Regions from separate parts of the Anaerotruncus sp. 80 genome, predicted to be linked through region 2. Evidence: riboswitches for the same ligand, from Rfam matches in the RefSeq annotation. Region 2 holds a riboswitch; each other region holds the start of a gene.
The links. Region 2 has a riboswitch for cobalamin ahead of D1155_RS01000 (radical SAM protein). Riboswitches for the same ligand answer to the same signal wherever they lie in the genome.
Positions count from the first base shown of each region.

Region 1: it holds a riboswitch for cobalamin, as region 2 does, so the genes downstream of both, D1155_RS05925 (hypothetical protein) here and D1155_RS01000 (radical SAM protein) in region 2, are expected to answer to the same signal.
Region 3: it holds a riboswitch for cobalamin, as region 2 does, so the genes downstream of both, D1155_RS13230 (NCS2 family permease) here and D1155_RS01000 (radical SAM protein) in region 2, are expected to answer to the same signal.

Region 1 covers NZ_QWES01000010.1:5,899-10,097, forward strand. The annotation lists gene D1155_RS05915 (nitrogenase iron protein NifH) at 1-414, shown strand, start outside; gene D1155_RS05920 (nitrogenase component 1) at 411-1,892, shown strand; cobalamin riboswitch at 2,097-2,285, shown strand; gene D1155_RS05925 (hypothetical protein) at 2,606-3,610, shown strand; gene D1155_RS05930 (class I SAM-dependent methyltransferase) at 3,896-4,199, shown strand, end outside.
Region 2 covers NZ_QWES01000001.1:213,775-217,973, reverse strand. The annotation lists gene D1155_RS01015 (TetR/AcrR family transcriptional regulator) at 1-274, shown strand, start outside; gene D1155_RS01010 (ABC transporter ATP-binding protein) at 279-1,160, shown strand; gene D1155_RS01005 (ABC transporter permease subunit) at 1,157-1,942, shown strand; cobalamin riboswitch at 1,929-2,122, shown strand; gene D1155_RS01000 (radical SAM protein) at 2,256-3,626, shown strand; gene D1155_RS00995 (TetR/AcrR family transcriptional regulator) at 3,759-4,199, shown strand, end outside.
Region 3 covers NZ_QWES01000029.1:15,097-19,295, reverse strand. The annotation lists gene D1155_RS13255 (aspartate/glutamate racemase family protein) at 1-104, shown strand, start outside; gene D1155_RS15610 (transposase) at 464-835, opposite strand; gene D1155_RS16025 (hypothetical protein) at 1,013-1,141, shown strand; gene D1155_RS13235 (GNAT family protein) at 1,143-1,682, shown strand; gene D1155_RS15605 (hypothetical protein) at 1,679-1,867, shown strand; cobalamin riboswitch at 2,114-2,289, shown strand; gene D1155_RS13230 (NCS2 family permease) at 2,355-3,662, shown strand; gene D1155_RS13225 (helix-turn-helix domain-containing protein) at 3,666-4,199, opposite strand, start outside.

The DNA.
Region 1 (4,199 bases), on a different contig from region 2:
AAGAGGCTAGTTGACACGGTATATGTTGTGACATCCGCAAATTTTATGGCATTGTATGCAGCAAATAATATTCTTGAAGGCATAAAAACTTTTCAAATTAATGGTGCGGCATTGGGTGGCCTGATCCACAATCACTATAGCGGCTTATGGGATGCGACTATACTGAACGAGTTTTCAGAGCTGGTGAAATGTCCGGTTGTAGGAGTTATTGAAGAAAGTAAGGAATTGAAGGTCGCAGACTTTTGCAGAAAAACTTTAGCAGAAACTCAGCCAGATAGCAAAGCTTTTGCACAGTTTGTTCATTTGGCCGAAAGAATTGAAAATGGGGAGCACTTCTTGCCCCAACCAGTAAAAAAAGAAGAATTGGAACTTTTTCGAAAGCGAATTCATTTAAAGTCGGAGGTGAAGAAATGACTTGTGCCATACAGAGTCTGGATTTCTCAGGGCTGGAAGAAAGTGTGGCTGCACCAATTCTTGAAACAGAAGGCATAGCTTTAGTAGCAGCCGGTTCTCTCATATGTCTGCGAAGTTTGTATCTGGAAGCGCAGCGTAAAGGCGCACTGAAAAGATTTTATCCTTGTATGATGACTGAAAATGACTATGTCTTGGGCAATAGCGAGAAAATCAAAGCTATGCTGGAGATGGCAGCTGCAGCCGAGGATATCAGAGGAATAGTTTTTTATGTTTCCTGTCTGGAAGTGATTTCGGGGATGGATTTAGAAGAAGTGCTCAGAAAAGCGGACAATCCGAAAGGTAAACCTGTTAGAATTCTGCAGCGTGGTCCCATGGTAAAGCGAAGGAAGAAGCCAAGAGAAGAAAGAGATAGTATCCTGAAAGAGCTTTTATCATATCCCACTATCTCCGATAATGGGAGCAGTGAGAAAATGTCACCAACAGGCGGGGAAATTATGCCTGTTATGGCTCCGGATATTGCTGCTGTTTTTTCTATGCTACAAACCTTTCCTGTTGATCAGCTGTTAATAACTCCGGGAGGGTGTGGCCGTTGCCTGGATCTGTCAACAGAGATTCATAAGAGCCATGGTATGTATCGGACTTCATTTAATGACCTGGATGTTTGTTCCGGTTTTTCTTCACATTTACAACAGCTTCTGAATGAGAACTTTCCTTCAGAAAAAATGCTTTGCTGCCTGTTTGGGTCTGTAACAAAGATGAGCGGCATAGAACAGACATTGTTTTTACGACACAATCAAAGGGAGATCTTTTATACAGATGGTTTCCATTATGGCGTAAAAGCGGCGGCAGAAGCTTTAAAGATAATGGGAGAACGATTTGCAGAGAAACACCGTCTGCAGCCGGGCGGTCATACAATTCTTATTCTTGGACATTACCCTCTTGGCACTGCCTGCCGGCAATATTATACAAGAGCAGTAGAGCAGATAAAAAAACAAGGGTTTGATTGCGTACATCTGTTTCAGTTATGGGAGCTTGATACGCTCCCTGAGATTTGTTCCCTTTGGCCGTGGAATCTGGAAGGCAGCTGTTTGGCTGAAACATGGTGTCAGAAATGGCATATTCCGATATATCAGGAACTGCACCCCGTATCAGAGGAAGTATTTCCTAAGATAAAAAAAGGTGCAAAAATGCTGATTATGACAGAGGCACTATTGGGGAGCAGATTGAAGAAGTACTATGAAAAACAGGGTATATCAGTAGAATTGGGGTTGTATGCACCCGACATGGAAACCAGAGAATTTTACGAAACTTTCTTAATGGAGGAGATATTTTATTTTTCAGAACTGCATGAACTTGAGAGACTGATGGGGGATAAAGATGTTGTATTGGCAGATCGTGTATTTTCCGAGTATGTTTGTGATAAACGATGCGTTTTTTTTGAAATTACTTATCCTATGATTGGCGGAAGTCTGCTATAGAAGGAAGACATTTTTTATTATTAGAATACTCTATATATAAAATTGAAATCAGAATTTAAAAAATATAATTTGTTATAATATAATAAATATTTTAATATAATAATAAAAACGTTTATTCTGGTTTTTACGTTTATTTTTGCAGGAAAAATAAAAGTCCTTTATATTGACAAAATGTGAAAAATGTTGTATTTTTATATAAAAGTGAATATGTAAATGCATTTTGAATTTTGCGGAATTTTTCTGCAGGAAGTAAGTGAGAGTCTTACACAGGAACGCTACTGTAATTACGGAGTGTCCTTTTGAGAACGTTGTTCAGTCACTGATTTTTATCGGGAAGACAAGAGGCCATGATGATGTATAAGTCAGGATACATTCATATGCATTATTCGTTACACTCTTCGAGTTCAGGAGGTATAGATAAAGGATAGTTTTCACAGATAGTGCTGTGAATTTTATTGTTGTGTGAACCTGTTTAACTTTGGAGTTTTACAGGGTTTTTTAATTTGATATAATAAACAAATGCGATGAGGATTGTTCTTGGAACATGTACTCTTAATCTTTAGAGCGGTGAAATTCCGCCACATATAGCTGTGATTGCTTTAGCATAAGTCAGCTCAGGTCGTGTTCTTTTTTCCGTTAGGATTGCATTGTTTTTCGTCTGTTCTTTCGGAACAGACGTTTTTTTTAGCAGATTTTAACAAAAGGTGAAAGGTATGGACAAATCGACGATAACAGAAGAAAAATTTCATGTTATGTATCAAAGACTTTTGAGAATGTCGCAGGAATTTTATGATAATGAGAATATGGAACAAGAGGTCGATACGGAGACTTGTGAAACATTCTCACTTTTAAGTGAAACGGGTAAGGCTTTCTATGATCAGTTAACAGACGAGATGCTTTTAAATGTTTTGCGTAATAGAGCACAGGTCTTAGGAACATCCCCTTCGCAAAAAGAAGTGTTCTGGATATGGAAAGACTATATTAAGCAAAGATTTAAAAAATGGCCATATGCACTTAGAACTGCCGGCCTTCCTGCGTCTGCGGGTAACAAGGGGAAGTCTTTAGAACAATTTGAAAAAGAAAAAAAATATGTAGAAAAACAACTGGAGACTGTTCGGAAACAGGCCATGGTGACAGGGAGAATTCCTCACCCTCATGAACTTCCGGAAGTATGTGAAAATTTAAAAAAATATATGAAAACATGGGGGCAGGTGATAAAAGCTGCGGGGATTCAAGATTGTTTATTAAGCCAACAATCTGTGTATCGAATTGACGACCTGGAAGATGATTACCGACAGATGCTGGATACTATAAAGCAATTATCTATGGAAAGAGGACGCGCTCCACTTCATGACGAAGTAGACAGAGAAATGAGACAAAAATTGATAGAGCGCTGCTCTTCTTGGAGAAACGCATTGTATCAGATAGGTCTTGAACCTGTTATGCGAATCACTCCCTTTTCATCGACGGATCTGGTCTTGAGCAACAGAAAGGGGGTAAGGAAACACAAAAACACTTTGTATGACTGTTATTACAGGGTTTTAAACCTTACCGATGAAGCAAAAGCGGATTTAGAGTATTTACAACAGTTAAGTGAAACACTTAAAAGAATGCCGACCAAAAAAGATGTTCCACCGTATATTGTGAAGCGATTGATTCAAACTTGTGGGTCATGGACAAATGTATTATTTCAGTTAAGATATTATTTACCGGATTAAGAGCAGGAGGAATTATATGCGGAAGAATGCAGTCAGCATTACAGAAACGCAACGCGAAAAGAAATATGTACGATACATTAGTGCTGGAGTTTGCTAATTGTTATTGTTCTTGTGTTTAAGGAGAACACTTTGTAGAAGAGAAGCACACGTCTCTTAGAGAGAGCTTTAGTGTAATTGCTCATTTTGACATTGTAGAGAAAAAACTGTGATATGTGGCGGAAAAGCTTGAAGTCGTTTACGTGATTTTTTGTACTAAACAAACTGTATTAATAGAAAGGAGATACCATGAGATTAAATGAAGAAATCAAGGATTACTGGGAAGGAGAAGCGGATGTATACAGCCGTGGCATTAAGGAAGAACTGGAAAGTTCTCAAAGACAAGCATGGAAGGAGCTGATCCTGTCCTATGCTCCCAGAAAAGCAAAACTGAAAATTCTGGATGTAGGCACAGGTCCGGGTTTTTTCCCTATTATTCTAAGTGAAGAAGGTCATAAAGTAACTGGTATTGATATTACGGAAAATATGATTGCCAGGGCAAAGGAAAACGTAAAGAGGCAAGGACAAAGTGCTGTATTGATGACCATGGATT
Region 2 (4,199 bases):
ATTTTACGAAAAGGACCCGGAAATCTGCGCAGCTGTTTCTGAAAGCTATCACCGGTATTTTAACCTGAAAGCGGATCGTGCCCGTATCAACTTTGATCCGGCGCAGTTTGTGCCAGGACTGGATATTCCCATGATGTACAGGGAGATGTACTGGGCGTCGGAAGGATATCTGTGGGAGATGGTGCAGCGAGGACCTGTGAATACCGCAGAAATGGAAAAGGATTTTACCAGACTGATCGCATTTTGGAAAAGTATTTATCTTCGGAAGGAGTGACGAGATGGATGCAATCAAGTTAGAAAATTTGACTAAATATTATGGAAAAAACCGGGGGATCTCCGGCGTCAGTCTGACCGTTTCCGAAGGAGAATTCTTTGGATTCATCGGTCCCAACGGCGCAGGGAAATCTACGACAATCCGCACGATGATGGGGCTCATAAAAAAGACCGGAGGAGACGCCTGGGTGAGCGGACTTGCTGCTTGCGAAGAAAGAGAGCAGATTCTTGCCAGGACTGGATATCTTCCGTCGGAAGCAATTTTTTATCGCGGAATGCGGGTGAAAGATATCTTGAAGCTGTCTGCGGACTTGCGAAAAAAGGACTGCAGAAAGGAAGCTGTGCGGCTTTGTGAAAGATTACAACTTTCTGAGAAACGAAAAGTGGAGGAACTCTCTTTTGGTAACAGGAAAAAAGTCGCCATTGTCTGCGCGCTGCAGCATCAGCCGGAAATTTTAATTCTGGACGAACCGACCAGCGGTCTTGACCCACTGATGCAGAAAGAATTTTTTGAAATCCTTCGGGAGCGCAATGCAGATGGAACGACTATTTTTTTGTCCAGTCATATTTTGTCAGAGGTGCAGCGAAACTGCAGCCGTGCCGCAATCATTCGTGAAGGGAAGATCATTGCCTGCGATCGTGTAGAGGCGCTTTCTCGCACCAGCGCCAGGCGTGTTGCGGTTTGCGGCAGCGTAAATCTTGACGGACTTTGCGGAATTCGTGACCGGAAAGAGATTGCGGGGCAGACCAGCTTTCTTTACAGCGGCGATATGAACAAGTTGCTGAGAAGGCTTGCGGATGGACAGATTGCGGATCTCGCCGTATCTGAGCCGGATTTGGAAGAGGTATTTCTTCACTATTATGAAAAGGATGGTGAGGCGCTGTGATATTGGTTAGACATGAGTTGAGACAGGGACGCGTTTCGTTTTTGATTTGGACTGCTGCCATTTCTTTTCTTCTGGCAGTTTGCATCTTCCTCTTTCCGGAGATGAAAGGACAGATGGAGAGTGTTGGCGATGTGTTTGCTTCCATGGGCTCTTTTTCCGACGCTTTTGGAATGGACCGTCTGAACTTCGGCATGCTGACCGGATTTTATGCTATTGAATGTGGGAATGTGCTGGGGCTTGGCGGCGCATTCTATGCCTGTCTGTGCGCGGCTGGCATTTTGAGCAAGGAAGAAAAAGATGGAACGGCTGAATTCCTGCTGCCCCATCCGATTAGCCGCAGGCGGGTCGTGACGGAAAAACTCCTTGCGGTATTGGTGCAGGTGACGGCGATAAATCTGCTGGTTTATGGGATTTCTGTGTGTGCTATAGCGGCGGTAGGTGAAGCGATTCCCTGGAGGGAAATCAATTTGCTGCATCTTGCGTATTATCTGCTGCAACTGGAGCTGGCGGGGATTTGCTTCGGGATTTCTGCTTTCACACGTAAAGGCAGCGTGGGCGCCGGACTTGGCATCGCTTTTATGATGTATTTTCTGAATCTCATTGCCAACATTGCGGAAGTGGCGGCGTTTTTAAAATATGTGACGCCTTTCGCCTACTGCGAAGGAGCGGATATCGTGACAGCGGGCAGTCTCGATGGGACACTGGTCGCAATCGGGATGGTAATTGGGCTGCTTGGGATTGGAGCCGGCTATTTGCGGTATGTAAAAAAAGATATTTATTAAATCATGTTCTCCCGATTGGATTGGGCGCTAAGATGGAAGCAGGTGAGAATCCTGCACGGTACCGCCACTGTAATGGGGGAATTCTTGTTCGATGGTTTTAGACCAGCCACTGGAAACGGGAAGGTGAGTAAGAACGATGCCCTCTGAGTTAGGAGACATGCAGAAAATACGGGCTGCACCATTTTGGTGCAGCTTTTGATTAGTCAAATCCAGGAAATTGTCTAGTTCTAATTTTTGAAAAGTGCAGTATAATATGTTACGAAAAAAAGGAAATATATCTTCATAGAGACGAATAAACTGGAGGTGGAATATTTTGGTAAAGGATGTAAAACATATCATGGAAAGAAAAGCCTTCGAAAAAGGCTTGGAGTCGATTATCAACAAGGGACAGGAAAAGGATTTGACCGAAGTTATGCTTCCTATGATTAATATGCTGGAGAAAATTTTAGGAGACGCATGGGAAGGTTCTTCCTATGAACTTTTGAGAAAGCTGGCAAAAGACCCGAATAGCAAGTGGACCCATTATACACAAAATATTTTGCGCAATGTGGATCCGCATATTTTGAAGACCTTTGCTTTAAATGCCGGATATGAGTCTGGTTTTCGTGGTTACAAGACTTCTCTGAAAATGTCTGAAAGATACCAGTGCAATATTCCATGGATTATTCTGATGGACCCTACAACAGCGTGCAATATGCACTGTACCGGTTGTTGGGCTGCGGAATATGGCGATAAAATGAACCTTTCTTTTGAGGATATGGATAGAATTATCACAGAAGGTAAAGAATTGGGTATTCACGCTTTTCTGTTCACCGGCGGCGAACCGCTGATTAAGAAAAAGGAAATTATCCGTCTGTGCGAAAAACACAGCGATTGTGCATTTCATGCGTTTACCAACGGTACACTGATTGATGAAGCATTCTGTGACGACCTTCTTCGAGTAGGTAATTTCTTTGTATCGGTTAGCATTGAGGGTTTTGAAGAAAGCAACGACGGGAGAAGAGGAGAAGGCCATTTCCAGAAAGCCTTGGCGGCGATGGATTTGATGCATGAAAAGAGAATTCCTTTCGGTGTGTCGATTTGCTATACGAGCAAGAACTATTTGACTGTAACCAGTGATGAATTCCTGGATATGCTTATCGATAAAGGCTGTGTTTTTGCATGGTATTTCCATTATATGCCGGTGGGTGTCAATGCGAGTACAGAACTGCTTTTGACACCGGAACAGAGAGTTTATATGCACGATAAAATCAGGGAAATCCGCGGTATTACAGGTGGTAAAGAGATATTTGCGATTGACTTTCAAAACGATGGAGAGTTTGTACATGGCTGCATTGCGGCAGGGGAAAGGTATTGCCATATCAATGCCAACGGAGACGTGGAACCTTGTGTATTTATTCACTACTCCGGCGCTAATATCAAAGAAAAGTCACTTCTTGATTGTTTGCGTCAGCCGCTATTTCTTGCATATCGTGATGGACAGCCGTTTAATGACAATCATCTGCGGCCTTGCCCTATGCTGGAAAACCCAGGAATTCTGCAGGAATTAGTAAAGAAGACCGGAGCAAAATCTACGGATTTAGAAGCGCCGGAATCCTGTGAGCATCTTTGTGGAAAGTGCACAGAATATGCAAAGAACTGGGCGCCGGTGGCAGATAAACTGTGGGAGCAGGATAGGAAATAAACATATGCTGCAAGAGATAAGCTGCGCTGTTTGATGAGGAAATATCAAGCAGTGCAGTTTTTTTAAAATTGACTATAAGTCATTGACTGATAGTCAATTATACAGTATAATAAAGAAAAAGGAGGCACGCTTATGACGAGCAGACAGATTGCTGCCCTTGCAACAAAGAAAAAACTGCTGGATGCAGGCAGCAAAATTATCGCAGAGAAAGGACTTTCTCAGGCGACAGTTGACGAGATCACTGCACTGGCAGGTGTTTCGAAGGGCACCTTTTATACTTATTTTAAGAAGAAAGAGGATATTGTATTTGCGCTTGGATATGGTGCTTTCAGCGAGGTTTTGGATAAGGCCATGAGCCTGCAGGATACTTTCATAGAAAAAATCATCTATTATATGGTGCATTTTTCGGCATGTATTGAAGACAGCGGATATAAGCTTTCTCAGGAGTGGATCAGAAGTTTGTCTGATATTTCTTCTTCGGAGGAGACAGGTCCCCGTGGAAAGCTCAAGTTTGATCTGGATTCGATCAGCCGATTGATTCAGGCAGGGGTAGAAGAAGGAAATCTGGCAAAA
Region 3 (4,199 bases), on a different contig from region 2:
CAACAGGGCTCCCTGTGTTTGATTTTAGTTCTATGATGAGTATGGTGGCTGCAGCACTGGGGGAAGTTTCGTTGGTAGAAATTTCTACTTTTATGGGCAGCTGAGGGATGAATACTTTATAATCATAAAATAAGTACTGGAGCCAGTTTTAGACTAATCAGACCTGCAGATAGAGGATGAAAGAGCAAGCCTCTTTTGTAGAGACTGGATCTAACAAAAGAGGGTTGCTTTTAGGTTTGCAGTATTTCAGGTTCAATGTAAAATGTTGGGGTGGAACGCAAAATAAAAAATTTAAGTGACTGAGGAGGCAGTGATAAAGCTGTCTCCTTTGGTTTAATATTGAACCATAGTATGGAGAATTCTTTTCTTAAATCTTTCGTAGTTTCTCATGCCATAAGCGACTCTCTTGGTGACTTTGATTGGATTGTTGCAGCCTTCGGTATATCCGTTGGAAAATGGTACGTCAATTCTGTGTAGGTATAGGCAACTTTGTTGAACAGGCTAGGTTTGCTGCTTGTACCGCCATTTTAAAGGCTAGTAGTCTTTTCTTTGCGGTATAGATATCTGGGGAAGCAAATCGGTCATACGCCAGTTTTTTCAGGGCTAGTTCTTTGGATGGTGTGAGCATATTGGATACTTGTTCGAGTTCTTCTGGCTCCAGTTTCTCTTTGTGTTTGATGAGGAGTGTTCTGGCATGTTTAAAGTATTTTCTTCGTTTTGTGTGGAAGTTCTTTTGGACTTCTTTGCGAATTTGTTCTAACGCGTAAATGGCAAGTCTCAGGGCATGGAACCGGTCGGCGACGATTTCTGCTTTTGGAAATGCTGTTTTTACCACGCGCTTCTGAATAGTGTGCCTAAATCTATGACGACGTATTTTACGTTGTTTCGGTTTGGATATCTTGCAAAGTATTGGTATAGGGCATCGGTTTTTCTGTTTGGCAGGATGTCCAGTACTTTCTTTTCTTTTGGGTTTGAAATATGCTGAAAGGAAGATAGTTGTTTGAGGAAATTCATGGAAAAGAAAAATACAGGATGTAAGATAGCGTTTCTCTTTGGTGCCGGAGCGGAAGGAAATTATGATATGCCCGCAGGGATGGAGTATTTGATTAAGAGTGCACTGTCTCAACAAAAGGAAAATTGATATGAACCCGATTGAAACCAAGGACTTAATCATACGCGACAGCGTTTTTGAGGGTTTGAAATACTTCGACCCATGGGAGAGACAGCCTGAAGTAACGGAGTTTTTCAGCATTGCTGATGGGCAAAGCTTTGAAGATGTGACCAAGGCTTATGTGAAGTTTGATGAAGTAGAGGATATGCGCCAGTACACTATTTGTCTGCGCAAGAGCGGTGAGCCGGTGGGAAGAATTATTCTTGGCGATATCATAGAAGGCTGGAAGTGTGAAATCTGGCGGATTTACATTGCGGATACGGCGCTTCGTGGAAAAGGCTACGGAAGGCAGGCGATGGAAGCGGCTATGAAGCTGTGCTTTGAGGAGTTTGGCATGAAGCGGGTTTATCTGGATCATTATACGGGAAATCCAGCGGCGCATCTGTATCTGAATCTGGGATTTCAGTACGAGGGCGTGCTGAGAAAGAATTGCAGGAAGAATGGAGTGCTTTACGACGTGCATCTGATGTCCATGCTGGCAGAGGAATACTTTGAGCGATATGGTAAATGAATGCAGTGAATAAGCTGGAAAAACGCCAACACGCCGAAAAAAATTATGCCAACACGCCGAAAAAAATAGACACAGATAAAATGAAAAAACCGGCTTTTTTAATGATTCTTATTGGCGTAGGTGATTATGCTTACCGAAGGCAGGCTGGAATTTATGTAGTGCCGGTGGGATGTCTAAAGAATTAAGAATAATTAACAGCCGCCTAGCGAAAAGGGCGGCTGTCTTTATAAGTGGAGTTTGACAGGTTTACGGCGTTTCCTTTTGTACACTCTTCAAGAGATTTTTCCGTCAGTCTGAGAACGGTTTCTGATGTTGACAAAAATAAAAGAATCACGAATATTTGTCACATTTCTTTTTTCATGCCTTTGCCCTGTTTGAAGACATGCAAAAGTCTTGCATTTTCGCTCAAATTGTGTATAATGATATATGAAAATTGAAAAGAGCTTGCCAGTACCCGAAAGGGTTTAAAGGAAAACAGGTGAAATTCCTGTACGCCGCCAACGCTGTAACAGAGGAGTCTTCTTCATGATGTCACTGGGAAACCGGGAAGGCGAAGAAAGATGCTGATACTGGAGTCAGAACACCAGCTGGGAAGCAGCGCAAACGCATTGGAGAGATATGATGCGAAAGTATCTCTGCCGGATGCGTTATTTTTTTATATGGAGGGCACTAATGAAAAAACTATTTAAACTGGAAGAAAATCACACCACTGTCAGACAGGAAGTACGCGCCGGTCTGACAACCTTTTTTGCCATGGCGTATATCATTTTTCTGAACCCGGTATTTCTGTCATCTACAGGCATGAGTTCCGGCGCCGTTATGGTTGCTACATGTCTTTCTGCCGCAGCAGGCACGCTGCTGTGTGCATTTTTGAGCAATAAGCCTTTTGCGATGGCGCCGGGTATGGGGATGAATGCCTTTTTTGCGTATACCCTATGCGGAATTTACGGATATTCATGGCAGCAGGCGCTGGCACTTACCTTCCTTTCCGGAATCCTATTTTTTCTAATTGTTATCTCGCCTCTGAGAGATAAGATAATCAATGCAGTACCTGTAAATCTGAAATACGCTATAAGCGCCGGCGTGGGTCTGTTTATAGCGCTCATTGGTCTTCTGGATACAGGGATTATATCTTTAGCAAGCGGAATGCCTGCTCTCGGGGATCTCAGTTCGCCTACAGTTCTGATTGCATTGCTTGGAGTGGCAATCACAGCTGTTTTGGTGGTATTGAACATAAATGGAAGTTTGATTATCGGTATGGTGATAACGATTGTACTGAGTCTGGCGGCAGGACAGACAGCGATGCCCGACCACCTTGCAGAGTTTCCGGGCGCAATAGCGGACGTGGCTTTTAAGCTTGATTTTTCCGGATTGATTTCAGGAAAAGCGGGCTTGTCCGGTATCCTGTCACTTATTGCGCTTATTATCTCATTGACCATGGTTGATATGTTTGATACCCTTGGTTTTTTAATCGGCACCAGCTCCAGGGCGGGAATGACCGATGAAAAGGGAACCATGCCGGGAAGCGGGTCGATTTTAATTGCTGATGCGGCAGGTTCTGTGATGGGCGCTTTATTTGGAACCTCTACCGTTACATGCTATGCGGAATCGGTTTCCGGGATTGCGGCAGGCGGAAAAACCGGTCTGACTGCTGTAACAACTGCTTTGTGCTTCTTGCTGGCGGTTGTGTTCTCGCCTCTGACAGGGGTGATGACAAGTGCTGTAACTGCACCGGCTTTGATTATCGTGGGAATGTATCTTCTCATGGAAGTGAAAAAAGTTGATTTTGGTCGTCTGGATGACGCCATTCCTGCATTTATTACCATAGTGGCGATGCCTATGACATACTCCATTACGACAGGAATTGCTGCGGGATTTATTTTTTATCTGATTTGCAAAATTGCCGCTGGCAGAAGAAATGAGGTGAATCTGCCTGTTGTGGCGCTGGCTATGGTATTTTTTCTTTATTTCTGCCTGTAAAATTTAGGTTTGCAGTATTTTGAATATATGCCTTTTCTTTAGCTGGTTCAATTCATCACGTGTTGGAGCTGTGAGTGCAGTGGCTTCGGTGAGGTCGGTAAGAGGATTCTCGGTAGCGATACATTTGCTGACAAAGGAATCGTATCGACCAAGGGAAAGACTGCAGAACAGACCAACGATAATTGAAGATGTACCAAAATTGCTGGTAAGATCCAGAACCAGCAAATCATTTTTATTTGCAGTATTTGCGAGGAAAATCCTCTGGGATGAATCGAAAGTCTGCACTGTTCCTGTGTAATAATAGGTGCACTTAGCAAAATCGGTGGGGTCGACTACACGCCCATAAAAGGAAGCTTTTTCTTGATTTATGGTCAAGATGTTGACCTCTTTGTTTTTTTTCTGTATGAGAGAGGGTACGTACACATAATAGATTTTTCCTGGTTGTGAAGAACCGGGTGTTTCTTGTGATAAATTCTCAGTTGGAAGTAAATAGTCCATGTCAAGAAGCTGTGAAATATGAACATCAAGATTCTTTGC